Regions from separate parts of the Streptomyces sp. Y309 genome, predicted to be linked through region 2. Evidence: riboswitches for the same ligand, from Rfam matches in the RefSeq annotation. Region 2 holds a riboswitch; the other holds the start of a gene.
What was found. Region 2 has a riboswitch for S-adenosylmethionine ahead of AC0KTA_RS28020 (aminotransferase class V-fold PLP-dependent enzyme). Riboswitches for the same ligand answer to the same signal wherever they lie in the genome.
Positions count from the first base shown of each region.

Region 1: another riboswitch for S-adenosylmethionine. It lies ahead of thrC (threonine synthase); the one in region 2 lies ahead of AC0KTA_RS28020 (aminotransferase class V-fold PLP-dependent enzyme).

Region 1 is NZ_CM160048.1:5,048,298-5,063,399, forward strand. It holds gene AC0KTA_RS20535 (alpha,alpha-trehalose-phosphate synthase (UDP-forming)) at 152-1,567, opposite strand; gene AC0KTA_RS20540 (glucosyl-3-phosphoglycerate synthase) at 1,684-2,628, opposite strand; SAM riboswitch class I at 2,796-2,924, shown strand; gene thrC (threonine synthase) at 2,942-4,249, shown strand; gene AC0KTA_RS20550 (ubiquitin-like small modifier protein 1) at 4,363-4,638, shown strand; gene AC0KTA_RS20555 (cold-shock protein) at 5,059-5,262, shown strand; gene groL (chaperonin GroEL) at 5,686-7,311, shown strand; gene AC0KTA_RS20565 (hypothetical protein) at 7,505-7,972, opposite strand; gene murQ (N-acetylmuramic acid 6-phosphate etherase) at 8,188-9,138, opposite strand; gene AC0KTA_RS20575 (MurR/RpiR family transcriptional regulator) at 9,249-10,178, opposite strand; gene AC0KTA_RS20580 (hypothetical protein) at 10,304-10,690, shown strand; gene AC0KTA_RS20585 (DUF4031 domain-containing protein) at 10,687-11,040, shown strand; gene AC0KTA_RS20590 (HD domain-containing protein) at 11,196-11,864, shown strand; gene AC0KTA_RS20595 (GNAT family N-acetyltransferase) at 11,874-12,989, shown strand; gene AC0KTA_RS20600 (Cmx/CmrA family chloramphenicol efflux MFS transporter) at 13,202-14,410, shown strand; gene AC0KTA_RS20605 (maleylpyruvate isomerase family mycothiol-dependent enzyme) at 14,501-15,102, shown strand, end outside.
Region 2 is NZ_CM160048.1:6,765,999-6,781,100, forward strand. It holds gene AC0KTA_RS27985 (L,D-transpeptidase) at 1-17, shown strand, start outside; gene AC0KTA_RS27990 (hypothetical protein) at 135-536, opposite strand; gene ctaE (aa3-type cytochrome oxidase subunit III) at 702-1,322, shown strand; gene qcrC (cytochrome bc1 complex diheme cytochrome c subunit) at 1,415-2,224, shown strand; gene qcrA (cytochrome bc1 complex Rieske iron-sulfur subunit) at 2,221-3,279, shown strand; gene qcrB (cytochrome bc1 complex cytochrome b subunit) at 3,276-4,931, shown strand; gene trpD (anthranilate phosphoribosyltransferase) at 5,110-6,174, shown strand; SAM riboswitch class IV at 6,337-6,453, shown strand; gene AC0KTA_RS28020 (aminotransferase class V-fold PLP-dependent enzyme) at 6,627-8,030, shown strand; gene AC0KTA_RS28025 (glycerate kinase family protein) at 7,949-9,178, opposite strand; gene AC0KTA_RS28030 (SLC13 family permease) at 9,246-10,661, opposite strand; gene AC0KTA_RS28035 (response regulator transcription factor) at 10,760-11,422, opposite strand; gene AC0KTA_RS28040 (sensor histidine kinase) at 11,419-12,783, opposite strand; gene AC0KTA_RS28045 (small secreted hydrophilic protein) at 12,851-13,186, opposite strand; gene AC0KTA_RS28050 (Lrp/AsnC family transcriptional regulator) at 13,301-13,582, opposite strand; gene AC0KTA_RS28055 (rhomboid family intramembrane serine protease) at 13,625-14,362, opposite strand; gene AC0KTA_RS28060 (hypothetical protein) at 14,497-14,736, shown strand; gene AC0KTA_RS28065 (NYN domain-containing protein) at 14,772-15,102, shown strand, end outside.

The DNA.
Region 1 (15,102 bases), 1.7 Mb from region 2:
GACGCCGAACTGCCTTGTGTGGCACCGGGAGTCGGTCGACCTGGGCTGTCGGTGGGCGTTGGTGTGGACTTCGGCCCGGAGCTGTTGGTCGAGTGGAAACGGGTGGGCGGGTGGGAGAGATCCGCCGCGGAGCGGCGGGCTTGTCAGGGGGTCAGGTGGCCAGGGCCCGCAGCTGGTCCAGGAACCACTGGGACGGGGGGAGGGCAGTGGCGGCCGCGGCCAGGCGTTTGGTGCGTTCCGCACGTTCCGTGGGCGGCATGGTCAGCGCCGCGTGCAACGCGTACGCCGTACCGGACACGTCGTACGGATTCACGACAACCGCGTCTTCCCCGAGCTCCTCGAAGGCCCCGGCCTCCCGGGACAACACCAGCGCACACCCCTCGTCGGAGACGACCGGCACCTCCTTGGCGACCAGGTTCATCCCGTCCCGGATGGGGTTGACGAGGGCGACGTCGGCCAGGCGGTAGGCGGCGAGGGAGCGCGCGAAGTCGTCCTTGACGTGGAGGACGACGGGCGTCCAATCGTCGGTCCCGTACGCGGAGTTGATCGCGGAGGCGACCCGCGACACCTCCGCCGTGTAGTCGCGGTACACCGCGAGATCCTGCCGCGACGGGTAGGCGAACGCGACGTGCACGACCCGCCCACGCCACTCCGGCCGCTCCTCAAGGAGCAGCCGGTACGCGTGCAGCCCGCGCACGATGTTCTTGGACAACTCGGTCCGGTCCACCCGGACGATGACCTTCCGCCCGGCCCCCACCTGCTCCCGCAGCGCGGCGAGCCGCTCCTCGACGTCCGCCCGCCGCGCCCGCTCCCGGAGGAAGTCCGCGTCGGCCCCGAGCCCGTGCACCCCGATGCGCGTCCCCGACGTACCCCCGAGGATCGCCACGCAGCACGCGGTGAACGCGTCCGCCCACCGCCCGGTGAGGAACCCGAGCCGGTCCGCGCCGAGCATCCCGCGCAGCACCTGCTCCGCGATGTCGTCCGGCAGCATCCGAAAGTAGTCGACGGGCGCCCACGGGGTGTGCGAGAAGTGCCCGATGCGCAGGTCAGGGCGCAGCTCGCGCAGCATCCCCGGCACCAGCGCCAGGTGGTAGTCCTGCACGAGCACCGAGGCCCCCGGCGCCGCACTCTCCGCCAGCGCGTCCGCGAACGCCCGGTTGTACGTCTCGTACGAAGCCCACCGCGCCCGGAACTCCGGCCCGAACGCGGGCTCCAGAGGCGTCTGGTACAGCATGTGGTGCACGAACCACAGCACCGAGTTCGCGATGCCGTTGTACGCGTCGGCGTGCACGGCGGCGTCGATGTCGAGCATCCTCACGCCCGGCTCGCCGACGCCCCGCCGCACGGCCTCCCGGTCGCCCTCGCCCAGCGCGGAGCACACCCACAGCGTGGCACCCTCGTCGGTGTCCGCACCGATGGCGCTGAGCCCGGAGACGAGCCCGCCGCCGCCGCGCTTGGCGTCGAGCGTCCCGTCGTCCCCGAGGGAGTACGTCACCGGGCCGCGGTTGGACGCGACGAGAACCTGGGCGGGCGCGTCGGCTGCGTGCGCGGAAACCTCGGAAACCATGTGCCGAAACCTAGCCGCTCACGGAAACGCTCAAACGTACGTCCGGGGAACGTCACATCACTGCCGGAGGCGGACCACGGCGCCGTATACAGCCGACGTACAGCCGACAGCCGGTCTCAGGCCACCCGCCGCTCCGCGTACTCCTCCACCTCCGCCATCGGCGGCCGCTCCTCCGTGTCCACCGCGTACGTCCGCGGCTCGAAGCCGTCCTCGCCGCGCACGAACTGCGTGAGTTCGGGGCGTACGAGATGGGCGCGGGCGAGCCGCAGCTGCGCGGTGCGGTAGATCGCCGCCGCCATCCGCCCGAGCGCCTGCCCGTCCTGGTGCCGGTGCCTGCGCACACCGACGTCGACCTGCGCGAGCGCGTCCAGACCCACGGTGTGCAGCGCGTCGACGAGCAGGCCGACCTCCACGCCGTACCCGACCGGGAACGGCAGGCGTTCGAGCAGCGACCTGCGGGCCGCGTACTCGCCGCCGAGCGGCTGCACGAAGCCCGCGAGCTGCGGCCAGTGCATGTTCAACAGCGGGCGCGCCATCAGCTCGGTCACCCGGCCGCCCTGACCGGCGGCCGCGCCCAGCGGGCGGTCGTACATCGCCTTCACGAAGTCCACGTCCGGCTCGGTGAGCAGCGGCCCCACGATCCCGGTGACGAAGTCCGCCGAGAACTCCTTCAGGTCGGCGTCGACGAACGCCACGATGTCACCGCCGGTGACCAGGAGTGAGCGCCACAGCACCTCGCCCTTGCCGGGCACCGCGGGCAGCCGCGGCAGGATCTCGTCCCGGTGCACGACCCGCGCCCCGGCGGCCGCGGCGACCTCGGCCGTGCGGTCGGCGGAGCCGGAGTCGACGACCACCAGCTCGTCGACGAGCGGGACCTTCTCCATCAGCTCACGGCGGATCTCGGCGACGATCTCACCGACCGTCCCCTCCTCGTCGAGTGCGGGCAGCACGACGCTCACCGAGGCGCCACCGGCACGCTTGGCGGCGGTGAGCTGATGCGGCGGGCGGTCGGCGACGGACCAGGAACGCCTGCTCAGCCAGCGCTCGACCTCTTCCAGCACGCGCGTCCTCCCGGTTGTGATCCATCTCGCGCATCGGACGACTATCTCAAGGGTCCAAGGCTTCGGTTACAGTCTTGAACAACGCCGGTGACCATCGCATGTCGGGGGTCGCCGCCGCGTTCGAGATCAACGACTGAAACCCACAACTGAAACCCACAATCGAATACCGCTCATCCAGAGGGGCAGAGGGATACGGCCCGTTGAAGCCCCGGCAACCCTCCCGCCGACCGCGAGGTCACGGTGGGGAAGGTGCCAATTCCGTCTCGCGGCGAGATGCGTCGCGAGGAAGATGAGGAGAAAGGGCCTCGCCTCCATGGCTGTGCAGACCGTCGCAACCACCCCCGCCGCCGCTTCCGCCCCGGGCACCGTAGACCTCGGCCCCGCGTCCGGCCTCTCCTGCCGCGAGTGCGGAACCCGCTTCGACCTCGGCCCGATCTTCGCCTGCGCCGACTGTTTCGGCCCCCTCGAAGTCGCCTACGACCTGCCGCTCGGCGACCCGGAAGGCCTCCGCAGGAAGATCGAGTCCGGCCCCGCCAACATCTGGCGGTACGCCCCGCTGCTGCCCGTCCCCGCCGACGTGGCCGACAAGCCGAACCTCAACCCCGGCTGGACCAAGCTCGTCCAGGCCGACAACCTCGCCCGGGAAATCGGCGTCGAGCCGGGCAAGCTGTTCGTCAAGGACGACTCCGGCAACCCCACGCACTCCTTCAAGGACCGCGTCGTCGCGCAGGCCCTCGAAGCCGCGCGCGCCTTCGGGTTCACCACGCTCTCCTGCTCCTCGACGGGCAACCTCGCGGGCGCCGTGGGCGCGGCCGCGGCCCGCGCCGGCTTCCGGTCCTGCGTGTTCATCCCGCACGACCTGGAGCAAGGCAAGGTCGTCATGGCCGCGGTGTACGGCGGCGAACTCGTCGGCATCGAGGGCAACTACGACGACGTGAACCGCTTCTGCTCCGAGCTCATCGGCGACCCGCTGGGCGAGGGCTGGGGCTTCGTCAACGTCAACCTGCGGCCGTACTACGGCGAGGGCTCCAAGACCCTCGCGTACGAGATCTGCGAGCAGCTGGGGTGGGTGCTCCCGGACCAGCTCGTGATCCCCATCGCCTCCGGCTCCCAGCTCACGAAGATCGACAAGGGGCTCAAGGAGCTGATCGCCCTCGGCCTGGTCGAGGACAAGCCGTACAAGATCTTCGGCGCGCAGGCGGAGGGCTGCTCGCCGGTGTCCACCGCGTTCAAGGCCGGCCACGACGTCGTACGCCCGCAGAAGCCGGACACCATCGCCAAGTCCCTCGCCATCGGCAATCCGGCCGACGGGCCGTACGTCCTGGACATCGCGCGGCGCACGGGTGGTGCCGTGGAGGACGTCAACGACGAACAGGTCGTCGAGGCCATCAAGCTTCTCGCGCGCACCGAGGGGATCTTTGCGGAGACCGCGGGTGGGGTGACGGTCGGCGTCGCGAAGAAGCTGATTGAGGCGGGCCTCATCGACCCCGCCCTCACCACCGTCGTCCTCAACACCGGTGACGGTCTCAAGACCCTCGACGCGGTCGCGGAGACGTCGCAGGCGACTGCCACGATTCGGCCCAGCCTCGATGCGTTCCGCTCCGCGGGGCTTGCGGGATAGAGCGCCGTAGGGCCTGAAGCATTGTTTCGTCTGCGGACCGTCTGTGGCTGGTCGCGCAGTTCCCCGCGCCCCTGACGGGGCGCTCCTCCTCCCCGAACCTCTGAGGTGAACCCATGAGTGTCAACGTTCGTATTCCGACCATCCTGCGTACCTACACCGGCGGCAAGGCCGAGGTGTCCGCCGAGGGGGCGACCCTTGCCGAGGTCATCGACGACCTGGAGAAGAACCACACCGGCATCGCCGCCCGGGTCCTGGATGATCAGGGGAAGTTGCGGCGGTTCGTGAATGTGTACGTGAACGACGACGACGTGCGGTTCGAGCAGGGTCTGGAGACGGCGACGCCGGACGGCGCCGGTGTCTCGATCATTCCCGCCGTCGCCGGAGGCTGAACGCACGCAGCGTCACCGCGATTGCCCCCTCCGCGAGAGAAGCGGAGGGGGCAATTCTGTATGGTTGATCGCGGTACAGTTGGGAATGGAGCTTCGTTCTTCGTCCCGCGCGGTGCCGCGCGCATATTCGAAGCCGGTCTCGGGCCGACAAGAAGTAGCCAAAGTGTCCTGCCCTTTTGAGCCTTAAGTGGCATTTGTCGGGCCCGACTTGCCCTGAACTCCGGTGAATTCTCCGCATATTACCGATCGGGCGTGCCCAGAATTCTCGTCCGATTGACCTGTTGCAGAGGGCAGTTGGACAGATACATTCAGCCGCGGTCGACGCGTTCCGGCGCACACCCCCAACCCATGGGGGGTGAGGTCTGACCCGGGTCCGCGAAGTGCGGGTCTGCGCAAGGGCCAGTAATAGGGGAGTTAGGCATGGCTCAGGGCACCGTCAAGTGGTTCAACGCGGAGAAGGGATATGGCTTCATCGCGGTCGACGGTGGTGCGGATGTATTCGTCCACTACAGCGCGATCCAGATGGACGGCTACCGCACCCTGGAAGAAGGTCAGCGAGTCGAGTTCGAGATCTCGCAGGGCCAGAAGGGTCCGCAGGCGGACATGGTCAAGCTCGCCGGCTGAGCGGCTTGACGCGATCGGCCACCGACGCGACGCAGACGAAGGGCCCGCATCCCGGAGACGGGGTGCGGGCCCTTCGTGCGCGCCGGGCCCACGGCCGCGCGGCCCGGCGGACGGCGTGTCGATCTCCACCGTGCGCGGGCGGGCGCGGGGCGCGCGTGGCGGGGTTCGGGGGCGACCTTGCGCCCACCCGTCTCCCGACCGCCACCCCTCATCGACGCCCCTCCGGGGCGGCCTTGCACTCTATGGGGTCGAGTGCTAATCATTGGCGTTAGCACTCTACGAGTGAGAGTGACAGAACTTGGATCGGGTCGGTGAGGTCCGCAGGCCGGGTGGGGCAAGGAACCACCGGGCAGGCAGGCCGTCCGTCGCGGGCGCCAGCACGATCCGTTTGCTTTTCCACCCCGTCCGGGAGGACCACTTCACATGGCCAAGATCATCGCGTTCGACGAGGAGGCACGGCGCGGCCTCGAGCGCGGCATGAACCAGCTCGCCGACGCCGTCAAGGTGACCCTGGGCCCCAAGGGTCGCAACGTCGTCCTCGAGAAGAAGTGGGGCGCCCCCACGATCACCAACGATGGTGTGTCCATCGCCAAGGAGATCGAGCTCGAGGACCCGTACGAGAAGATCGGTGCCGAGCTGGTCAAGGAGGTCGCGAAGAAGACGGACGACGTCGCCGGTGACGGCACGACGACCGCGACCGTCCTCGCCCAGGCGCTCGTCAAGGAAGGCCTGCGCAACGTCGCGGCCGGCGCCAACCCGATGGCCCTCAAGCGCGGCATCGAGAAGGCCGTCGAGGCCGTCTCCGGCGCCCTGCTCGAGCAGGCCAAGGACGTGGAGACCAAGGAGCAGATCGCTTCGACCGCCTCCATCTCCGCCGCCGACACCCAGATCGGCGAGCTCATCGCCGAGGCGATGGACAAGGTCGGCAAGGAAGGCGTCATCACCGTCGAGGAGTCCCAGACCTTCGGTCTGGAGCTGGAGCTCACCGAGGGCATGCGCTTCGACAAGGGCTACATCTCGGCGTACTTCGCGACCGACATGGAGCGCATGGAGGCGGCCCTGGATGACCCGTACATCCTGATCGTCAACTCCAAGATCTCGAACGTGAAGGACCTCCTTCCGCTCCTCGAGAAGGTCATGCAGTCCGGCAAGCCGCTGCTGATCATCGCCGAGGACGTCGAGGGCGAGGCCCTGTCCACGCTGGTCGTCAACAAGATCCGTGGCACCTTCAAGTCCGTCGCCGTCAAGGCCCCGGGCTTCGGTGACCGCCGCAAGGCCATGCTCGGCGACATCGCCATCCTCACCGGTGGCACCGTCATCTCCGAGGAGGTCGGCCTCAAGCTGGAGAACGCCGGTCTCGACCTGCTCGGCCGCGCCCGCAAGGTCGTCATCACCAAGGACGAGACGACGATCGTCGACGGCGCCGGTGAGAGCGACCAGGTCCAGGGCCGCGTCAACCAGATCCGTGCCGAGATCGAGAACAGCGACTCGGACTACGACCGCGAGAAGCTCCAGGAGCGCCTGGCGAAGCTCGCGGGCGGCGTGGCCGTCATCAAGGCCGGTGCCGCGACCGAGGTCGAGCTCAAGGAGCGCAAGCACCGTATCGAGGACGCCGTGCGCAACGCGAAGGCGGCCGTCGAGGAGGGCATCGTCGCCGGTGGTGGCGTGGCCCTGCTGCAGGCCTCCTCCGTGTTCGAGAAGCTCGAGCTCGAGGGCGACGAGGCCACCGGTGCCGCCGCTGTGAAGCTGGCCCTGGAGGCCCCGCTGAAGCAGATCGCGGTCAACGCCGGCCTCGAGGGCGGCGTCGTCGTGGAGAAGGTGCGCAACCTGACCGTCGGTCACGGCCTGAACGCTGCGAACGGCGAGTACGTCGACATGATCGCCGAGGGCATCATCGACCCGGCGAAGGTCACGCGTTCCGCCCTGCAGAACGCCGCGTCCATCGCCGCGCTGTTCCTCACCACCGAGGCCGTCATCGCCGACAAGCCGGAGAAGGCCGCCGCGGCCGGTGCTCCGGGCGGCATGCCGGGCGGTGACATGGACTTCTGATCCCCCGCGGATCGGACGTTCTCCGTACGCAATCGACCCGTATGTAGTCGATACGTACCGCTCGTACGAAGGGGCGGCACTCTCCTCGCGGAGGGTGTCGCCCCTTCGGCGTGCCCGGCCGCTCGCCGCCGTGCTCACGACGGGGCGGTGGGCGGGTTGAGGCCCGCCCACCGCCCGGTGTTCCTGTTACCGGTTACGCGTCGAGCGGGCGCATGAAGTCCAGCGACCAGATCTGGTGCTGGTCGACCTTGTTGGTGGAGATGAGCTCGACCTGCTGGCCGAAGTGCCCCGCGCGCCAGGCGAGGTGTTCCTTCTCGTCGATGATCTGGAGGCCGCCGACGCCCGGAGCGAAGGTCCACTTCGTCCACTGGTCGCGGGACGTGTTGTTGGCCCAGAGCTTGTGCTCGGCGGCGATGAGCCCGGGGTGCTTCTCGGGTTCGTCGTCGTACTCCGGGGAGAGGCTGATCACGTACGGGGAGCCCAGTACGGGCTCGGCCTGCTGGATGGCCCACTCCTGGGGGATCGGGGGGTACAGCGGGCGGTCGGTGGAGACGGGGAGCCCGTGCTCCACCGCGTATTCGCGGGCCGTGAGGAGGGCCGGGGGTCCGGCGATGTGCGCGTAGATCCTGTAGATGCCGGGCTTGATCGGAATCGGAGGCACCGTTGCTTCCTTTCCTAGGACCGGCCGGTGGCGGGACGGCCACCGGTGCGCGGTCCACGTTGACAGGCGTCACGAGGCTGTCGAAAGGACAGAAAGCGGCCAAGTCGAGCAAGGCGGGAAGTAAGCGGTCATTCACGCCCATTGAGCCAATTGCTTCGGGCGGTCTTGACGGTTTTGACGCTGTGTTCCCGTTCCCTCCTCCGGGTCCCCGCTCGCTACTCCGAGCCCGCCGCCGTCAGCGCGGCCCGCAGGTGGCCCTTCGACTCCGTGAGGAGCCGTGCCGCCGTGGGGCCGTCCACGTCGCCCAGGAGCACGAGGATCGCGTTCTTCACCTCGCCGTCGGTGGCGGCGAGTGCCGCCTCGATCTCCTCGTCGGACGCGCCCGTGGCGAGGGCGACGATGCGGCGGGAGCGGGCGCGCAGCTTGTCGTTGGAGGCGCGTACGTCGACCATCAGGTTCCCGTACGTCTTGCCGAGGCGGATCATCGTGATCGTCGAGAGCATGTTGAGGACGAGCTTCTGGGCGGTGCCCGCCTTCAACCGCGTGGATCCGGTGAGGAGTTCGGGGCCCACGACGACCTCGATGCCGTGCTCGGCCGCCGCCGCGAGCGCGCTGTCGGCGTTGCAGGACAGGCCGACGGTCAGGGCCCCGCGGGCGCGGGCGTGCTCGACGGCGCCGACGGCGTAGGGGGTGCGGCCGGACGCGGAGACGCCGACCACGGTGTCGTCGGCGGTGAGGGCGAGGGAGTCCAGGTCGGCGGCCGCGAGGTCCTTGCGGTCCTCGGCGCCCTCGATCGAGGTGACCACCGCGGTCGGGCCGCCGGCGATGAGGCCGACGACGTCGCCCGGGTCGGTGTTGAACGTCGGCGGGCACTCGGACGCGTCGAGCACGCCGAGCCGGCCCGCCGTGCCCGCGCCCGCGTAGATCAGACGGCCGCCGCGGGCCATGCGCTCGGCGGTGGCGTCGATGGCGGCGGCGATGCGGGGGAGCTGCGCGGCGACGGCCGTGGGCACGGTGGCGTCCTCGGCGTTCATGAGGCGCGCGATCTCCTCCGTGGGCAGCCGGTCGATCTCGGAGAGCTCGGGGCGGAACGCCTCGGTGGTGAGGTTCGCCAGCTGGGCACGGAGCTCGCCGTAGGCGGCGGGCCCGGTGGGCGTGGAGGTCATAGGGGTGCGGCTCTTTCGCGATGTGAGGTTCGGCGGTGGGTAGTACAGCCCGTCCGGCGATTGAGGACGAGGCCGAAGGCCGATCGGCGGCGCCCCCGGCGAACGGGACATCAACGACTGGCGGGGCCTCCGCGGGGATTATGGCGGTGCGCCAGCGCCTCGTACGAAGCGGCCAGCGCGGGGGCAGCCGTCTCGTACGTACGTTGTGCCACGCCCACGAACAGACAGTCCACGACCAGGAGCTGACTGGTCCGGGAAGACATCGCGGCGGGCCGCAACTCGCTCTCGCGGGCGGTGGACGTGGTCAGTATGTGGTCGGCGTACTGGGACACCAGGCCGTCGGGGCGGCCGGTGATCGCGATCGTCGTCGCGCCGTGCTCGAAGGCGACCCGCAACGGTTCGATGACGTCGCCGGTGGACCCGGAGTGGGTGATCGCGATCGCCACGTCCTTCGCGCGGAGCGTCACCGCGTTGGTGACGGCGAGGTGCGGGTCGGAGTGGGCGTGCGCGACCTGGCCGATGCGCAGCAGCTTCTGGGCGAGGTCCTGGGCGACGAGCCCGGACGCGGCGACGCCGTACACCTCCACGCGGCGGGCGGCGGCCAGCGCGCCGACGGCCGCGCCGAGTTGGACGGTGTCGAGTCCGGCGGCGGTGTCGGCGAGGGTCTGCTGCTCGTCGTACGCGAGCTTCGCGACGACGTCCGCGAGCGGGTCGTCGACGGCGATGTCGGCGGTGACGGCGGGGGCGCGGCCCGACTGCTGCTGGGCGGCGAGGCCGGCCAGGGCGAGGCGCAGGTCCCGGTAGCCGGGGTAGCCGAGGAGGCGGGCGGTGCGGACCACCGTCGCCTCGCTGGTGCCGGTGAGCTCGGCGAGGCCGGTGACCGTGAGCGCCGCGGTGCCCGCCGGGTCGCCCGCGACGGCCTCGGCGACGCGCTGCATGGAGCGGGTCATCGACGGCGCGAGCGTGCGCACCTTGGCCGCGAGGGCGGCGGGGGCCGGGGGCGCGCCGCCCGCGAAAATTTCCTTCACGTCTTGGGTCACTCTTGAAAGATATTTTCGGCGGCGGGGGAGGGTCAAGCCCCGGGAGCCAAGGCCTCGGGTCAAGACTTGGGGGTCAAGACCTGGGGGCCACGGCCTGGGGTCAAGACCTGGCGCACAATGGCTGTATGGACCCATCCGCATCCTCCGCCCCCGTCGGCCCGCTGGAGCAGGCGTTGCACGCCGCCCGCGCGCTGGTGCTCGCCGACCTGGTCGCGGACGAGGTGGCCGAGCCGGACGTGGTCTCGTTCGTCGAGGACTCCGTGGCGCAGCGCCGCTGGTGGGTCGAGCAGTGGCCCGACGGGGTCGACTATGTGGCCGGGCTCGTCGCCCAGGACGTGCAGGACGCCCTCCTGGAGCGGTACGGCCGGTGGCCGCTGTGCCCGGTGTGCGGCTCCGGGGACCCGCACGCGCTGGACGTGGAGCCCGAACTGGGCGCGGATCCGCACTGGGTGTGCGCGAAGGCGGGTGTGGTGGTCGCGGCCGTGGGGTCGCTCGGGACGGTGCCGCGGTGACCCTCTACATCGACCCGCCCACCTGGCCCGGGCACGGGCGGCTGTGGTCGCACCTGGTCAGCGACGTCTCGTACGAGGAACTGCACGCGTTCGCCGCGCGCATCGGCGTGCCGGAGCGGGCCTTCGAGCGCGACCACTACGACCTGCCGTCGCATCGGTACGGCGACGCCGTGCGGGCCGGGGCGGTGGAGGTCGGCTCCAAGGAGCTGGTGCGGCGGCTCACGGGGGCGGGGCTGCGGCGGCCCAAGGGCCGCGCAGCGGCGGACGGGTCCTTGCCGGACAGTCCCTTGCCGGACGGCCCCTTGCCGGGCGGGTCCTCGCCGGGAAAGCCCTCCGGGCAGGCCGACTGAGCGCTCCGCTGGCAGTGCCGCGATGGGCTGTCAATCGTCCGCGGCTCCGTCGTGGCTGGTCGCGCCCGCGCGGCGGAGCCGCATATCGATACAGCCCCGCGCCCCTTCGGGGCGCTACCGCACCCGACCTTCTTAGGGCCGACTAGGGTCACCCCATGCCCGACCACGACGACGTCACGTCCCTGCGAGCCCGCTGGCGCGAAGCCCTCTTCGGGGCCCGGGGGACCGGCACCGGCCCGGACCCGGACTCCGGCCCGGACCCCGACCCGTACGCCGACCACCTCCTCACCCGCTGGTCGGAGCCCCACCGCCGCTACCACACCCGCACCCACCTGGCCGCCGTCCTCACCCACGTCGACACCCTCCAGGCGCACGCGGACGCCCCGCACCTGGTGCGGCTCGCGGCGTGGTTCCACGACGCGGTGTACGCCCCCGACCGCTCGGAGAACGAGGAGCGCAGCGCGCGCCTCGCGGAACGCGCGCTGCCCGAGGCGGGGCTGACGCCGGAGGCGACCGCCGAGGTGGCCCGGCTCGTCCGGCTCACGGTGAGCCACGACCCGGCCGAGGGCGACCGCAACGGCGAGGTGCTGTGCGACGCGGACCTCGCGATCCTCGCGGCGGATCCGGACGCGTACGCCGCGTACGCCGCCGCGGTCCGCGAGGAGTACGCCTTCGTGCCCGACGAGGCGTTCCGCGCGGGGCGGGCGGACGTGCTGCGCCAACTGCTCGCGCTGCCCCGGCTGTTCCGTACGGAGTACGGCGCCGCGCACTGGGAGTCCCGCGCCCGGGAAAACCTCACGACGGAGCTGGAACTGCTCACGTAACCTCGCCGCATGCTCTTCAACGGCGGGGAACGGATCGACGAGGCGACGGCGCACGCGGTGCGGGCGCTGCGCGCGGTGGCGACGGCGGAGTACGACTGGACGCGCCCTGCGGGCGGCCTCGAGTGGAGCTGCCTGGACACGGCCGAGCACATCGCCTGCGACTTCACGGCGTACGCGACGCAGCTCACCGGGCGCACCGCGGGCACGGGCACGTACGTCCCCGTCGAGGCCAAGCTGGACGAGGGCACCGGCGCGGACGGCGCCGTGCGGGTCGTCGAGGCGACGGCGGGGCTGCTCGCGGCGGTCGTCCGGACGACGCCGCCGGGAGTGCGGGGCTGGCATCCGTACCCGTCCCGCAGCGCGGACGCGGCGGGCTTCGCGGCGATGGGGATCGCCGAGCTGCTCCTGCACACGTACGACATCCTGCGGGCCTTCGACGTCGCCTACGAACCTCCGGCCCCGCTGTGCGAGGTGCTGCTCGCGCGGCTGTTCCCGGAGGTGCCGCCCGCCCGGGACGGGGAGGGGCACTGGGAGGTGCTGCTGTGGGCCACCGGGCGTGGTGACCGCGCGGGGCACGGCCGTCTGGAGCGGTGGCGGTGGCACAACCCGTTCCAGCTGCCCGCGGGGCCCGTGGAACTGGTCGAGGTGGCGGCGGACGCGGCCGCGGATCTCGCCGGGGGCGGTGCGGGCGGCATCGACTGGGCCGAGGGCGGGCCCTCCGAGGGGACGCGGGGCGCCGCCTCCCGGGTCGCGAAGGCGTACGCCGCCGGGACGCATCGGCCCGAGTGGGGGATGTTCGCCGTCGTCCGTACCGAGGACCAGCTCGCGGTCGGGGCCGTCGGGTTCCACGGGGTGCCCGACGAGGAGGGCTGGGCGGAGGTCGGCTACAACCTGGTCCCGGCGGCCCGCGGCAACGGGTACGCGACGCATGCGCTGCGCGCGCTCACCGAGTTCGCCCTGGCCGGCCCGGACCGCGCCGACATCGCCGACCATGCCGGCCTGACCGGGCTGCGTGCGCTCGCCGACCCGGACAACGCCGCGTCCCACGCCGTCCTCACCCGCGCGGGCTTCACCCGCACCGCGGACCGCGACGCCGACGCCACGTTCGAGCTCCGCCGGACCTGAGCGAGCCGCAGGCTGCCTCACCGCCGCGCCCTCCGTGTGCCGCCGCTGCGCGGCGGCTCTTCCCACCCGCCCGCCCGTGAACCTGGTCGGCGGCTTCGCCGTCGGCGCGGGCGCCCGCGCCCGGAACGTCCGCGCACCCCAACACAAGCCCCCGCCAGGGAATTCCCGCACCGACCCCCACGTTGCCGCCGAACATGCCCCCTCGCACACGCATGCCCATAGCCGTCCACACCCTCGGTGTCGCCGTCTTCGCGCTCGGTACCAGTGAGTTCATGCTGTCGGGGCTGCTGCCGGACGTCGCGGACGACATGGGGGTGTCGGTGCCGCGGGCCGGTCTGCTGATCTCGGCGTTCGCGATCGGGATGGTCGTGGGGGCGCCGCTGCTCGCGGCGGCGACGCTGCGGCTGCCGCGGCGGGCCACGCTGGTCGCGCTCATCGCGGTGTTCGGCCTCGGCCAGATCGCGGGCGCGCTCGCGCCGTCGTACGGGATCCTCTTCGCGTCCCGCGTCGTCAGCGCGCTGGCCTGCGCCGGGTTCTGGGCGGTCGGCGCGTCCGTCGCCGTGGCGATGGTGCCGGTGACCCAGCGGGCGCGGGCCATCGCCGTGATGCTCGGCGGGCTCTCCATCGCCAACGTTCTCGGTGTGCCCGCCGGAGCCTTCCTCGGGGACCACTTCGGCTGGCGGTCCGCGTTCTGGGCGGTCGCGGCGGCCTCGGGGATCGCGCTCGTGGGCGTCGTCGTCCTCGTACCGCGCATCGCCCGGCCCGCCGAACAGCCCGTGCTCCGGCGGGAACTCGTCATCTACCGCGACCGGCAGGTGTGGCTCGCCGTCGCCGTCGTGGCACTCGCCGCGGGCGGCGTGTTCTGCGCGTTCAGTTATCTCGCGCCGCTGCTGACGGATGTCGCGGGCCTCGACGAGGGCTGGGTGCCCGCGGTGCTCGCGCTGTTCGGCGTGGGGGCGCTGATCGGGACCGCCATCGGGGGACGCGTCACCGACGGGCGGCTCTTCACCGTGCTGTTCAGCGGGATCGCCGCCTCGACGGTGTTCCTGAGCGCGCTCGCCCTCTTCTCCGCGACCGCCGCCGCGGCGGTCGTCCTCGCCTTCCTGCTCGGAGTCTCCGCCTTCTACACCGGCCCCGCGCTCAACGCCCGCGTCTTCGAGGTCGCCACCGCCGCGCCCACCCTCGCCGGGGCCACCGCGACCGCCTCCTTCAACCTCGGCAACACGGCCGGGCCGTGGCTCGGTGGCACCGTCATCGACGCGGGCCTCGGCTACGAGTCGGCCGCGTGGGCCGGGGCCGGGCTCACGACGTCGGCGATCGTGGCGGTGGCGGTTTCGTCGCGGTTGCGGCCGCGAGGAGGGTCCGCCGAGAGCCACCACGCCGCGTACGACAACAGGCAGCGGACAGAACTGTCCCCCTGAGCCGCCGCCCCGGCAAAGAGGAGCGGGTCTCGACGGAAAACCCGCCCCCGGACGTTGCCTTTCACGGCAGCGCCCGCTTGGCTGGCCGCCATGACGTACGACGCGACCCCCAACGCGACCCCGTCCGACGAAGCACACGAATCCGACCGCCCCGGCCGACTCCTCCGTACCGAACGCGACGCCCTCATCCCCCTCCTGCGCGCCGCCGAGGACGCGGCCTTCGCGGCGCCCACCTGCTGCCCCGGCTGGACGGTCCGCGACGTCCTCGCGCACTGCTCGGCGGCGCTGAGCCGCGTCATCGAGAGCCGCTTCGAGGACGGCGTGTTCACCGCGGCGGGCAACGACCGCGACATCGCCGAGCGGGCCCTCTGGCCCAACGCCCGCATCGTGGACGAGCTGGAGCACGGCATGACGAACGCGGGCGCCGCCATCGCCGCGTCCAAGGGCCTCTTCGACGGCGTGGCGCTCGGCGAGTGGGTGCACGCGGGAGACGTACGGGACGCCTGGGGGCTGCCGGGCGCGTACGCGGGCGAGGGGCTCGGTGACGCGCTGCCGCTGCTCGCCGCGTACACCAAGCAGCGCGCGGCGCTGCCCCTGCACGCCGACGTCGACGGCTTCGACGAGCCGCTGATCCTCGGCGTCACCGACGGCAGCCGGCCCCCGGCCCGGTACATCGGCGACGCCCCGACGCT
Region 2 (15,102 bases):
GCCCTGAATCAGCGTAAACGCGGCGAGCGGGCGCGGGCGGGCGGGCGCGCCCCGCAGGGGCGCGGGGAACTGCGCGACAAGCCACAACCCACCCGCACCCGCCGAACGGCAGAAAGCCCCGAGCCAGTGGGCTCTCAAGCGCTGAGGGCCGGCTTGCTGCGCAGCAAGCCGGCCAGCGCGGAGGCAAACTCCACAGGCTCGACCGGCAAGGTCACCGCGGCCTCCGCACGGCTCCACGTGGCCAGCCAGGCATCCTGCGGCCGCCCGATGAGCAGCAGCACCGGCGGGGCGTGGAAGACCTCGTCCTTGATCTGCCGGCACACGCCCATGCCCCCCGCGGGGACGGCCTCCCCGTCGAGCACGCACGCGTCGATGCCGCCCTTGTCCAGCTCCCGGAGAACCGCCGGGAGCGTCGCGCACTCGATGAAGGTGACTTCCGGGACATCGGAGGCCGGCCTGCGCCCGGTGGCCAGACGGACCTGCTCACGGGTGTTCGCGTTGTCGCTGTAGACAAGGACCGTGGCGGTCGGCTGCATGGTTCCTCCGCTTCGTCGAGGTGATCTCGCGCGGATGCTACTCCTCCCGACACCTCGTCAACACCGGTTCGGACACCGCTCCGATGGGCCATACGGGCAGCACACACGCCGCAGACACTCCGAACGGCACCCCCCGGGGTGAGGGCGGGATAAGCGACCGACATAATGTCGGTCGTGGCGACAGCAACGACAGTAGATACCGGGCACGCGCACCCGCCGGTCAATCGACCGAACCTCACCAGCGTCGGAACCATCATCTGGCTGAGTTCCGAGCTGATGTTCTTCGCGGCCCTCTTCGCGATGTACTTCACCCTGCGATCGGTGACTGGTCCCGATCACTGGAAGGAAATGGCGTCAAGCCTGAACTTCCCGTTCTCGGCGACGAACACCACCATCCTGGTGCTCTCCTCCCTGACCTGCCAGCTCGGCGTCTTCGCCGCCGAGCGCGGGGACGTGAAGAAGCTCCGGATGTGGTTCATCGTCACCTTCATCATGGGTGCGATCTTCATCGGCGGTCAGGTCTTCGAGTACACGGAGCTGGTCAAGCACGAGGGCCTCTCGCTCTCGTCGGACCCGTACGGATCCGTGTTCTACCTGACCACCGGCTTCCACGGACTGCACGTGACAGGCGGACTCATCGCCTTCCTGCTGGTCCTCGGCCGCACCTACGCGGCCCGGAGGTTCACCCACGAGCAGGCGACCGCCGCCATCGTCGTGTCCTACTACTGGCACTTCGTCGATGTCGTCTGGATCGGCCTCTTCGCCACGATCTACATGATCAAGTAATCGGCGCGGGGTCACCGGCTCAGGCGCCGGACCCGACGTACCGACACATTCCAGAAGCACCGACGCAGAAGATCCTGACACCGGGGTAATCCGTGAAAAAGCTCTCCGCACGACGACGCCATCCGCTGGCGGCGGTCGTCGTCCTACTCCTCGCGCTGGCGGCCACCGGGGGGCTGTACGCCGCGTTCGCGCCGGCGGACAAGGCGCAGGCCGACGAAACCGCTCAGTCCCTCGCCATCGACGAGGGCAAGAAGCTCTATGCCGTGGGCTGCTCCAGCTGCCACGGAACCGGCGGTCAGGGCACGTCCGACGGTCCGAGCCTGGTGGGCGTGGGCGCCGCCGCTGTCGACTTCCAGGTCGGCACCGGCCGGATGCCGCTCCAGCAGCAGGGCGCCCAGGCGCCCAAGAAGAAGGTCATCTACAACCAGGCCCAGATCGACCAGCTCGCCGCGTACGTCGCCTCGCTCGGCGCGGGACCCAACATCCCGACGGAGAAGCAGGTCAGCCCCGAGGGCGCCGACATCGCCAAGGGCGGCGAACTCTTCCGTACCAACTGCGCCCAGTGCCACAACTTCACCGGTGAAGGCGGCGCACTGACGCACGGCAAGTTCGCTCCGAGCCTGGAGGGCGTCAGCCCCAAGCATGTCTACGAGGCCATGCAGACCGGCCCGCAGAACATGCCGTCCTTCCCCGACACGACGATGCCGGAGAAGAGCAAGAAGGACATCATCGCGTACCTCGACGCGGTCAACGGTGAGAAGACCGAGAGCCCCGGCGGTCTCAAGCTGGGCGGTCTCGGACCGGTCAGCGAAGGCCTGTTCGCCTGGATCTTCGGCCTCGGCGCGCTGATCGCGGTCGCCGTGTGGGTCGCCGCCCGGACCGCAAAGGCCAAGAAGTCATGAGTAGCCAAGAGAATCCAGAAGAGAACCTGCCCAGCGAGCAGGAATCCGCGCACGGCACGGTAGCCGTGGCCGAGGACGCCGATCCGTTCGCGGACCCGGGGCTGCCGCCCCACGAGAACCGCGTCCAGGACATCGACGAGCAGGCCGCCCGGCGCTCCGAGCGCACGGTCGCGCTCCTGTTCACCATCTCGATGCTGGCCACCATCGGCTTCATCGCCTCGTTCGTGGCCTTCCCGGTCGACAAGAGCGTCTACATCTGGCCCATCGGCCACATCAGCGCGCTCAACTTCTCCCTGGGCATGACCCTCGGTGTGGCGCTCTTCTGCATCGGCGCGGGCGCGGTCCACTGGGCCCGCACCCTGATGTCCGACGTGGAGATCGCCGACGAGCGGCACCCCATCGAGGCCGAGCCCGAGGTCAAGGCCAAGGTGATGGCGGACTTCGCGGCCGGCGCGAAGGAGTCCCAGCTCGGCCGGCGCAAGCTGATCCGCAACACCATGTTCGGCGCGCTCGCCATGGTCCCGCTGTCCGGTGTCGTCCTGCTGCGTGACCTCGGTCCGCTGCCGGAGGACAAGCTGCGGCACACCCTGTGGTCCAAGGGCAAGCTGCTCGTGAACATGAACACGAACGAGCCGCTGCGCCCCTCGGACGTCCCGGTCGGTTCGCTCACCTTCGCCAAGCCCGAGGGCCTGGAGGAGCACGACCACGACTTCCAGACCCAGATCGCCAAGGCGGCCCTGATGATCGTCCGGATCCAGCCGGACAACATCAAGGACAAGCGTGAGCTCGAGTGGTCCCACGACGGCATCGTCGCGTACTCCAAGATCTGCACCCACGTGGGCTGCCCGATCTCCCTGTACGAGCAGCAGACGCACCACGCTCTCTGCCCGTGCCACCAGTCCACCTTCGACCTCTCCGACGGTGCCCGAGTGATCTTCGGCCCGGCCGGTCACGCGTTGCCGCAGCTGCGCATCGCCGTGAACGAGGAGGGCTACCTCGAGGCGCTCGGCGACTTCGAAGAGCCCGTCGGTCCTGCCTTCTGGGAGCGCGGATGAGCACCGAGAACACCACGTCGCCCACGGCGACGACGGCCACCGACAGCCGCAAGAAGGCACCCGCGGGCGAGCGGGTCGCCGACTGGGCCGACGGCCGCCTGGGGATCTACTCCCTGGCCAAGGCCAACATGCGCAAGATCTTCCCGGACCACTGGTCCTTCATGCTGGGTGAGGTCGCGCTCTACAGCTTCATCGTCGTCATCCTCACGGGTGTGTACCTGACGCTGTTCTTCCACCCGTCGATGAACGAGGTGGAGTACCACGGCAGCTACGTCCCGCTGCAGGGACAGCTGATGTCCGAGGCGTTCAACTCGACCATGCACATCTCCTTCGATGTGCGCGGTGGTCTGCTCATCCGGCAGATCCACCACTGGGGCGCGCTGATCTTCCTCGCCGCGATGTTCGTGCACATGATGCGCGTGTTCTTCACGGGTGCGTTCCGCAAGCCGCGTGAGGTCAACTGGCTGTTCGGCTTCCTGCTGTTCGTCCTCGGCATGTTCACCGGCTTCACCGGTTACTCGCTCCCGGACGACCTGCTCTCCGGCACCGGTGTCCGCTTCATGCAGGGCGCCATCCTGTCGGTGCCGATCGTCGGCACGTACCTGTCGATGTTCCTGTTCGGCGGGGAGTTCCCCGGCGGCGACTTCGTGGCGCGGTTCTACTCGGTGCACATCCTGCTGCTGCCGGGCATCATGCTCGGCCTCGTGGTGGCGCACCTGATCCTGGTCTTCTACCACAAGCACACGCAGTTCGCGGGCCCCGGCAAGTCCAACAAGAACGTCGTCGGCATGCCGCTGCTCCCGGTCTACATGGCCAAGGCCGGAGGCTTCTTCTTCCTGGTCTTCGGCATCATCGCGGCCATCTCGGCGATCGCCACGATCAACCCGATCTGGGCGCTCGGCCCCTACCGTCCGGACCAGGTGTCCACCGGCGCCCAGCCCGACTGGTACATGGGCTTCTCCGAGGGTCTGATCCGTGTGATGCCCGGCTGGGAGGTCAACTTCTGGGGCCACACGCTCGTCCTGGGCGTGTTCATCCCGCTGGTGATCTTCCCGCTGGTCCTGGTCGCCATCGCGGTCTACCCGTTCGTCGAGGCCTGGGTCACCGGCGACAAGCGCGAGCACCACATCCTGGACCGCCCGCGCAACGCGCCGACGCGCACGGCCTTCGGCGTCGCGTGGATCACCTGGTACATGGTGCTGCTCGTCGGTGGTGGAAACGACCTCTGGGCCACGCACTTCCACCTGTCGATCAACGCCATCACCTGGTTCGTCCGGATCTTCTTCTTCGCCGGACCGGTCATCGCGTTCATCGTCACCAAGCGGATCTGCCTCGGCCTGCAGCGGCGCGACAAGGACAAGGTGCTGCACGGACGCGAGTCCGGCCTCATCAAGCGGCTGCCGCACGGCGAGTTCATCGAGGTGCACGAGCCGCTCGACAAGGACCAGCTCCACACCCTCACCGCGCACGAGCAGTACGAGCCGGTCGCGATCGGCCCGACGGTCGACGAGAACGGCGTCCAGCGCAAGGTGAAGGGCTCGGAGAAGCTGCGGGCCAAGCTCTCCAAGGGCATGTACGGCGAGGACAGCCAGATCCCCAAGCCGACCGCCGAGGAGTACAAGGAGATCACGAGCGGCCACGGCCACCACTGATCGCCCGAGCGCGGTGACGCGCTGACCCGAAGGTCGCCACGGCAGGAGCCCCGTCCAGGGCATGGACGGGGCTCTTTGCCGTCCCCCGGGCTGGATAGGGTGGTGGCCACCCCCATGTGCCGGGGTGGCCATCGGCTACGTACGTCTCTTACGTACGTCCACGAACCCAGGAGCGGCTATGAGCGCTGTGACCCCCGCAGGAGGCGACACCGCGGCGGCCCGTTCCTGGCCCGACGTGCTGAACGGGCTGCTCGACGGGCGCGACCAGAGCGCGGACGACACGGCCTGGGCCATGGACCGCATCATGCGCGGCGAGGCCACCGACGCCCAGATCGCGGGCTTCGCGGTGGCGCTGCGGGCCAAGGGCGAGACGGTCGAGGAGATCTCCGGTCTCGTCCGCACGATGTACGAGCACGCCCACACCATCGAGGTGCCCGGGCCGAGCGTCGACATCGTCGGCACCGGCGGCGACGGCGCCAAGACCGTGAACATCTCCACCATGGCGGCGATCGTCGTCGCCGGGACCGGCACGAAGGTCGTCAAGCACGGCAACCGCGCGGCGTCCTCCGCCAGCGGCGCCTCCGACGTCCTGGAGAAGCTCGGCGTCAACCTGGAGCTGACCCCGCAGCGAGTGCGGGAGGTCGCCGAGGAGGCCGGGATCACCTTCTGCTTCGCGGTGAAGTTCCACCCCGCGCTGCGGCACGTCGCGCCCGCGCGGCGCGAGCTGGGCATCCGGACCACCTTCAACTTCCTCGGTCCGCTGACCAACCCCGCCAAGGTGCGGGCGCAGGCCACCGGCGTCGCGGACGCGCGGATGGCGCCGATCCTCGCCGGCGTGCTCGCCGAGCGGGGCTCGTCGGCGCTCGTCTTCCGCGGCGACGACGGGCTCGACGAGCTCACGACGACGGCCACGTCGCGGGTGTGGGTGGTACGGGACGGGGCCGTCCGCGAGGAGGCCTTCGACCCGCGGGACGTCGGCATCGACCTCGTCCCCGTCGAGACCCTGCGCGGCGCCGACGCCTCGTACAACGCGGAGGTCGCGCGCCGCCTCCTGGACGGCGAGACGGGTCCCGTGCGGGACGCGGTGCTGCTCAACGCGGCGGCTGCGCTGGTCGCCCTGTCGCCGGGCGAGGGCCCGCTCGCGGACCAGATCCGCGCGGGGATGGCCAAGGCGGCCGAGGCCATCGACTCGGGCGCGGCGAAGACCGCGCTGGCGCGCTGGGTGGCGGCCAGCAACAAGTAGCGTGCGCGGCGGTCGGAAGGAGGCCTGCGGTCTCCTTCCTCCGCCGCGGCGGCGCTCAGCCCCCACCGGCCATTCCCGGCGGTGCCGTGCCGGCGCAGCCCCGACGTCCGGGATTCGGACGGTCAGTTGCGTCTGCGCGATCATTTGGCATACTTCTCGGCAGGTCATGAGCGACAGCGATGAGGCCCCGGCCCGCTGTCCGGCAACCCTCCGTCCGTGGCGGGGTGCCCCGGGTGAAGACCAGGCGGTGGACAGCAAGGTTCATCGCAAGCGCGGACCCCTCGCGTCACCAGGGGTCCTGGTTGTCGAGGGAGCAGTCTCGTGAGCAAGCGAATGCGATAGGGCCGAAGGCCCCCTTCTCCGCACCCCTTTCACTTTTCCTGTGCCGTTGACCGGTCGTACCGACCGACGTCCGGCGCAGTGATCTCGCCTGCCTCGTACGGGAGTTCGTCATGCCTGCCACCACCATTGCCGCCGACCCCTCCGTCTGTGCCCCGCTGCCCGTCCTCGGCCGCGACGTCACCGTGCCCCTCGTCACCGGCGGCGAGGTCACGTACGCCGCGCTCGACTACGCCGCCAGCGCCCCGGCCCTGCAGCGCGTGTGGGACGACGTGGCCGCGTACGCGCCGTACTACGGGAGCGTGCACCGCGGCGCGGGGTACCTGTCGCAGCTCTCGACGGACCTGTTCGAGAACGCGCGGAAGACCGTCGCCGAATTCCTGGGGTGCCGCGAGGGCGACCAGGTGGTGTTCACGCGGTCGACCACCGACTCGCTGAATCTGCTGGCCGCCGCGCTGCCCGCCGACTGCCAGGTCTTCGTGTTCGAGACCGAGCACCACGCCTCGCTGCTGCCCTGGCGCGACGCCCGCGTCACCTACCTCGACGCCCCGCGCACCCACGACGAGGCCGTCCACACCCTGGAGCGCGCCCTCGCCGACCGCGACCCCTACGGGCCCGCCCTGGTGTGCGTCACCGGCGCCTCTAACGTCACCGGCGAGCTGTGGCCGGTGCGCGAGCTGGCCGCCGCCGCGCACGCGCACGGCGCCCGCATCGTGCTCGACGCCGCCCAGCTCGCGCCCCACCACCCCGTGGACGTACGGGAGTTGGACGTCGACTGGGTCGCCTTCTCCGGGCACAAGCTGTACGCGCCCTTCGGCTCCGGAGTGCTCGCGGGCCGGGCCGACTGGCTGCAGGGCGCGGAGCCGTACCTCGCGGGCGGCGGTGCCTCGCGGAAGGTCGCGCGGCGCGCCGACGGGGGAGTGGACGTCGAGTGGCACGACACGGCCGCCCGGCACGAGGCCGGCTCGCCCAACGTCATCGGGGCGTACTCCATCGCCTCCGCCTGCAAGGCCCTGGACGAGGCCGGGTTCGACGCGCTCGTGGAGCGGGAGCGGCAGCTGATCGGCACGGTCCGCGCGGGGCTCGCGGCGGTGCCCCAGGTGCGGGTGCTCTCGCTGTTCGGGGACGACGCGCCGCGCGTGGGCGTCATCTCGTTCGTCGTGGACGGCTGGAACAGCTCGCACTTCGCGGCCGCGCTGTCCGCCGAGTACGGCATCGGGGTGCGCGACGGCCTGTTCTGCGCGCACCCGCTCGTGCGCACCCTGCTCGGCGGCGAGTCCGATGAGCCCGGCGAGTGCGGCGCCCCGGAGGCCGCGCCCGGCGAGCGCTCGCTGAACGCGATCCGGGTGAGCTTCGGCGCGGGCACCCCGGACGAGCACGTGGAGCGCTTCGTGCGCGCCGTCAGGGAGCTGGTGACGGACGGGGCGCGGTGGAACTACCGCACGGAGGACGGGCGTTGCGTGCCGGACACCGGGGTGGCGGACGCCGGGGCCGCCACCGAGGTCACGGCCGCCTGACGCAGCCGGGAGCCCAGGACGATCATGCGCAGGGCGCGTTCCGTCGCGTCCGTGAGGAACTCGCCGCCCCGGTTCAGTGCCTCCGTGAGCGACACCGGGGCGGGCAGGATCGCGCTGTAGGCGTCCACGCCCAGGTCCCGCACAGCCTGCGCCCCGTCCCCGATGGTGCCCGCGAGCACCAGGACCGGGCGGCCGAACCGCTTCGCCCGGCGGGCCACCTCGGCCGGCACCTTGCCGTGCGGCGTCTGGTGGTCCAGGGCGCCCTCGGCGGTGACGACCAGGTCGGCGCGGGCGAGCCTGGCGTCCAGGTCCAGGTGGTCGAGGAGCACGTCGAAGCGGGGCAGGAGCCGGGCGCCGAGCGCGGCGAGACCCGCGCCGAGGCCTCCGGAGGCGCCGGTTCCGACGCCGCCGTAGAGGTCGGCGGTGACGTTCAGATCGCGGGTCAGGACGTACGCCCAGTGCTCCAGGCCGGCCGCGAGCTGCTCGACCTGGGCCGGCGTCGCGCCCTTCTGCGGGCCGAAGACGCGGGCCACACCGCGCTCGCCGCACAGCACGTTGTGCGGGTTGCAGGCGACGAGCAGCTCGGTCTCGGCGAGACGCGGGTCGAGACGGGTGGTGTCGATGTGATGCAGCCGCATCAACTCCCGCCCGCCGTACGGAAGTTCCCAGCCGTCCGCGTCCAGGAGCCGGGCGCCGAGGGCCTGCAGCGCGCCCGCGCCCCCGTCCGAGGTGCCTGAGTCGCCGCAGCCCACCAGGATGCGGCGCGCGCCCGTGTCGAGGGCGGCGCGGATCAGCTCGCCCACGCCGTACGTCGTGGTGGCCCCCGGGTCGCGCAGGTCCCGCGGGACCAGGCTGAGGCCCGCCGCCGCGGCCATCTCCACGACGGCGGTGCCGGAGCCCAGCAGCGCGAAGTGGGTGCCGATGCGCTCGCCGACCGGGCCCGTCGCGGGCAGCGCCACCAGGCGGCCGCCGGTCGCCGCGGCCAGCGCCTGCGCGGTGCCCTCGCCGCCGTCGACCAGCGGGATCAGGTCGACCTCGGCGTCCGGCACGACGCGCCGCACGCCGTCGGCGATGGCCTCGGCGGCGGACTGGGCGGACAGGGACTCCTTGAAGCCGCTGGGCGCGACGGCGAAACGGGTCAGAGGCATGGACGTACTCCTTGAGTGGCACGGACGAGCAGGAAGGTGAAGGGCGCGCACAGGAAGGCAAAGAGGCTCAGCGGACGACCGGCACGCCCAGCAGCGGCCACACCGCGAGCGCGAACAGCAGGACCAGGGCGGCCGTCAGGGGAGCCAGGACGGCGGACAGGCGCAGCAGGTCGCGCGGTGTGTAGGTGGGCGTCCCCGGTATCTCGGCGAAGAGCGTGACCGGCTTCGCGGACGCAGGCAGCGTGTGGCAGAATCCGGCGGCCGCCGTGGACGCGAGCGCCGCCGCGACCGGGTTCACGCCGGCGCCCACCGCGGCCGCGACCACCAGCGGCACCAGGACCGACGAACGAGCCGAGCGGGACTGCAGGACCAGGTGCGCCGCCGTGCTGACCGCGATGACGACGGCCAGGAACAGCCAGGGCGACAAGTCGACGGGCAGCCCCGACACCAGCCACTTCGCCGCCCCCGAGTCGGCGAGCGCCACGCCCATCGCCATCGTCGCCGCCATGAAGAGCAGCAGCGACCACGGCACGGTCTTCAGCGCGTCCTTCAGGCGTACGGTGCCGAGCGCGGGGGAGGAGGCGACGACGGCGCCGATCAACGCGACCACGGCGGGCGGCACTTGGTGCAGGGGCTCGCTGCACCACAGCGCGACGACGGTGGCCAGGAGCAGGGCGCAGCGGGTTTCGGCGGGCTCCCAGGGGCCGGTGACGGGGTGGTCGCTGTGCTTCTGTATGTCCTCGGCGGTGATGTGGACGGGGCCCCGCCGGTCGGCCCGGCGGGTCGTCGTCCAGAGCACGGCCTCCGCCGCCAGGTGGGACGACGCGATCGCCAGCGGCAGGCCGAGCAGCAGCCACTGCGTGAAGCCGATCCGCTCCCCGGTGCTCTCCCACAGGACGGACACCGTGATCAGATGCGCGCCCGCGCCGATCAGGGTCGCGACCGCGGACAGCAGGATCACGGTCGGGAAGAGCAGCGCCAGCATCACCACAAGCCGCTTCCGGTCGGCCAGGACCTTGGCGAGCGCGAGGAAGACGGGCAGCGCGAGCGCGGCCCGGCCGGAGGTGGCCGGTACCGCGAAGGCCGTGACGACGAGGGCGGCGGTCGTCAGGTGCGTCAACTGCCGCACGCTGCGCGCCCCGCTGACCAGGAACGCCGCCGCCCGCCCCGCGAGCCCGCTGCGTGCCACGGCGGCCGCGAGCACGAACGCGCAGATCAGCAGCCACACCGTCTCGTCGCCGAGGGTGCCGAAGAGGGTGTCGCTGCTGATCACGCCGGTCGCGGTGAGGGCGAGGCCCGCGCCGAGGGCGATGTACGTGTCGTCGATCGGCGTGCCGATCCAGGCGCAGGTGGCCAGCGCGAAGACGGCGAGCGTGAGGCGGGCGTCACCGCTCAGGCCGGGGAAGTTGCCCGGCACGACGAGGAGCGCGCACAGGCTCAGGGCCAGGCAGAGCAGGATCGTTTGCCGCAGGGTCAGGGTCACGGCATTCAGCGTTCAGGTGCGCCGTGAGCCCTCAATGAGCCGAAGATGAAGGGAACTTCACCGGGGCACGAGGCCCCCGCCCCCGTGGCGGCCCCGTCTCACGCGGGCAGCCGGTACCCCATCCCCCGCACCGTCTCCACCCGCTCCGCCCCCAGTTTCTTGCGCAGCGCCCGCACGTACACGTCCACGATGTTCGAGCCCGGGTCGAAGTCGTAGCCCCACACGTGGGACAGGATCTGCTCGCGGGAGAGGACCTGCCCGGGGTGGCGCAGGAACAGCTCCAGGAGCACGAACTCGCGCGCCGTCAGGTCCACCGTCCGCTCGCCCGAGCGGGCCCTGCGCGTGCGCAGGTCGAGCGTCACCTCGCCGCCGCGCAGCACCGTCACCTCCGGCGCCCGGGCCGCCGTGCGCAGCCGCAGCCGGACCCGCGCGAGCAGCTCCTCGAAGCGGAACGGCTTGGTCATCCAGTCGTCCGCGCCGCCCTCCAGACCGGCGACGGTGTCCCCCACGGAGTCGCGGGCGGTCAGCACGATCACCGGCGCCGACACCCGCGCCTCGCGCAGCTCCCGGAGCACGGTGAAGCCGTCCCGGCCCGGCAGCCCGATGTCCAGCAGGATCAGGTCGAAGCCGCCGGTGAGGGCGTAGTCGTACGCCGCGTCGCCGTCGCCCACGATCGCCGTGGTGAAGCCGTTGGCGCGCAGTCCCTTGTCGACGAAGGAGGCGATGCGCTCCTCGTCCTCCACTATCAAGATGCGGTTCACGTCCGGTGGTCCTCCAGTACGAGTACGAAAGTGGCGCCGCCGCCCTCGGTGGCGCGCAGCCGGACCTCGCCGTGGTGGCCGTGGGCTATCGCGCGCACGATCGACAGGCCGAGCCCCGCGCCGCTGGTGCGCGCCCCGCGCCGGGACGTGCCGCGCCGGAAGCGTTCGAAGATGACCTCGGCGTCCTGCGCCTGGACGCCGGGGCCGCTGTCGGCGACGTACAGCTCGACCCGCCCGTCCGTGACCCGCGAACCGACGCGGACGCGCTGGCCGGGCACGGTGTGCTGGACGGCGTTCTGGGCGAGCTGGACCATCGCCTGGGTGATGCGCTGGGGGTCGAGCCGGGCCTCGCTGTCGGCGACCTCGGCCAGTTCCCAGCGGCGCTCGCCGAGGGTGCGGGCCTTCACGAAGACGTCGGCGGTCAGCTCGGCGAGCTGCACCGGCTCCGGCCTGATGAAGTCCGGGCGCTCGGCCTTGGCGAGGAGCAGCAGGTCCTCGACGATGCGGCTCATCCGGTCCAGTTCGTCGGTGACGAGCCGGACGGTCTCCTCGCGCTCCGCCGGATCGTCGCCCATCAGCTCCAGGTGGCCGCGGACGATGGTGATGGGGGTGCGCAGCTCGTGCCCGGCGTCGTCGACGAACTCGCGCTGCGCGGCGAAGGCCCGCTCCAGGCGGTCCAGCATGCCGTTGAAGGTGTCCGCGAGCGCGGCGATGTCGTCGTTGCCGTGCACGGGGATGCGCCGGGTCAGGTCCTGCTCGGTGAGCTGGGCGGCGGCGGTGCGCACCACCCGTACGGGTTTGAGGATGCGGCCGGCCACGGCCCACGCGATGCCCGTCGTCAGGACGAGCGCGACGCCCGAGATGGCGAGCAGGATACGGAACACGTCGTCCGCCTTGGCCTGTTCGGCGGCCGGGTGGAAGGCGACGACGAACGCCGCCTCCGGCTCGTCGCCGTGCCGGGCCACCTCGACCTTGGCCCAGCGCAGCTCGCCGGACGGGCGGTCCAGGGTGCCGGTGGAGCCGTCCGCCGCGAAGATCGCGCGGCGCGCCCCGGGGTCGCGGTGCAGCGGGTGGCGCACCGAGAGCTCGCGGGGCTGGGTGTACTGGGCGGGGCCCGCGCCCTCGCGGCGTACGAGACCGATCAGCTCCTCGCCCGGGTCCGCGTACTGGCGCTCCAGGAAGACCTTGAGCAGTCTGCGCGGATCGGAGAAGCGCTTGCCGGTGTCCGGGTCGAGGCCCCGGTCCACGAAGTTGGTGAACTCGCCGGTCTCCTGCGTGAGCAGCCGGTCGACGCGGTGGTCGACGTCGCGCAGCAGGATCGAGCGGGTGGTAGCGGCGACCGCCGCGAGGGCCACGGCCATCACCAGGAGCAGCCACAGCAGGATGCGGACGCGCGCGGAGACGCGGCGGCGCGCGGCACCGGGCGGCTCAGCCGTCGTCGCCCGGTCCGTCGTCGGCGCCGTCGTCACTTGATCCGTCGTCATCGTCACGCGAGTCACCCGAGTCGCCCTGGTCGTCGCCGTTGCCGGGACGGCCCGTGCCGTCCGTGGAGTTCTCGCCGACCGGCGGCGGGGAGACCACCTGATCGCTGGGGGTGGGCCGCGGCTTGCCCGGCGCGGTCGACGGCGACCCGCTGTCCAGCTCGACCTTGGGCGGCACCTTGGGGGACGAGGGGCTGTCGGTGAGGGCGTAGCTCGTCACGGCGATGCCCAGCGGAATCGCCACGACGGCCGCCAGGGCCGCGATGCGATGGGAGAAGACCATGGCAGCGATGGTGGGCGGCGTACCGATTCATCAGGATGAGCCGCGGATGAAGAATCCTTCATCAAGGGCGATCCTTCATCAAGGGCGGCGGATCCGGACCCGGGATGACGGGATCTACGAGTCGAGGCCGATCGCGAACGCCGCTTCCAGGTCGTGCTGCGAGTACGTACGGAACGCCACGTGCGTGTCCGTCGCCTCCACGCCGGGGATCTTGCTGATCCTGCCCGGGATGACGTCCGCCAGGTCGTCGTGGCGGGCCACCCGCACCATGGCGATCAGGTCGTACGTACCGGTGACGGAGAAGACCTCGCTGACGCAGTCGAGGGCGGCGATCGACTCGGCGATCTCGGGGATCCGGTCCACGCTGGTCTTGATGAGCACGATCGCGGTGATCACGGCTGACTGTCTCCCTCGGTGGCCGTTCCAGAGGCTTTCACTCTAGCCCGCCCGTCTCCCACCACCACCCTTCCAAGGCCGCGCTACGCGCCTTCCCATCTGCGTGTGCCGGCACCCCCATGCGTAAACGAACCCCAGGGAGAACCCCACCAGGTGCGCCAGATACGCCACCCCCGCCCCCTGCCCCTCCTGCCCCGCCGCCGCCCACTGCAGCGCCACCCAGAACGGCAGCACCACCCATGCCGGAAACCGCAGCGGCAGGAAGAACAGGAACGGGAAGAGGCTGGTGACCCGCGCCTTCGGGAAGAGATAGAGAAAGGCGCCGAGCACGGCCGAGATCGCCCCCGAGGCGCCCACGAGGGTCTGGCGGGAGTCCGCGTGCGCGATCGCGTAGGCGAGCAGGGCGAGACATCCGCAGCCGAGGTAGAAGAGCCCGTACTGGAGGTGGCCCATGCGTTCCTCGACCATCATCCCGAACACGTACAAAAAGAGCATGTTGCCGAGCAGATGCAGCCAGCTCCCGTGCACGAACAGCGCGGTCACGGGAGTGAGCGCGGCCCGCGGCTTGCCGCTGAGGAGTTCGACGGGTACGACGCCCCAGCGCTCGAAGTAGGCCTGCTGGGCGGCGATGAGCCCGTCGCCGCTGCCGTACGCCGGGTTCAGCCCGGAGCCCGGAGAGATCAGGAAGATCACGCAGCACGCGGCGATCAGCGCGTACGTCACCGGAGCCGCCTGTTGTCCGGCCTTCCGGCCCGCGTCCCGCACCCACGCAGCGATCATGGACAGAGCATGACGTAACGAGGGCAAACAGACCGGACCGCCTCGCCCACTCGTGTGCGTACGGAGCCCCTTACCCAGGCCTTAGGGTTACGGGCAATACGCACCACGGTTCCCCAAGGAAAGCGAACGTCACGATGACGGTTCCCCTGCCGACCGACACCACCCGATGGCGCTGCACCCTCTGTGGCAACCTCACGCGCTTCGACGTGACCCGATCGTCGAAGGTCGTCGAGTACGTGCACCTCGACCTGGCCGGAGCGCCCAAGGTCGAGGAACGCGAGGTGGTCAGTGAGACCATCGAGTCGGTCCGCTGCCGCTGGTGCAACGCGGTGGACCAGGTGGAACTCGTGGACAGGCCCGGGGCCGGCTCCTGAAGGGAGCGGGCCCCGCACAGCTAGTGGGGTGACCGATGGTGGAGAGCGCGGGCGGAACGCCGGAGGACGGCGCCGCTGAGGTGCTCGACCGTCCGCTGCCCGACGGCGTGCGGCGAGCGGTCGTGCAGATCGTGTCGGACGGCTTCGGGGGCCTCACGGTCGCCGAACTGCCGCCGCAGTTGCGCCAGTACGCGCGCTTCACCCCGAGCAGGCGGGTGAAGTTCGCCGCCAACGCCATGGCCGCCGCCCTGGAGAGCGACCCCCTGTTCCGCCAGCGCATCGGCGAGCGCCTCCGCGAGGCCCAGCCCGAGCTGACCGGTGCCCTCGACGCGGGCACCCCGCCGCCCGCCGCGGACCCGCTGGACG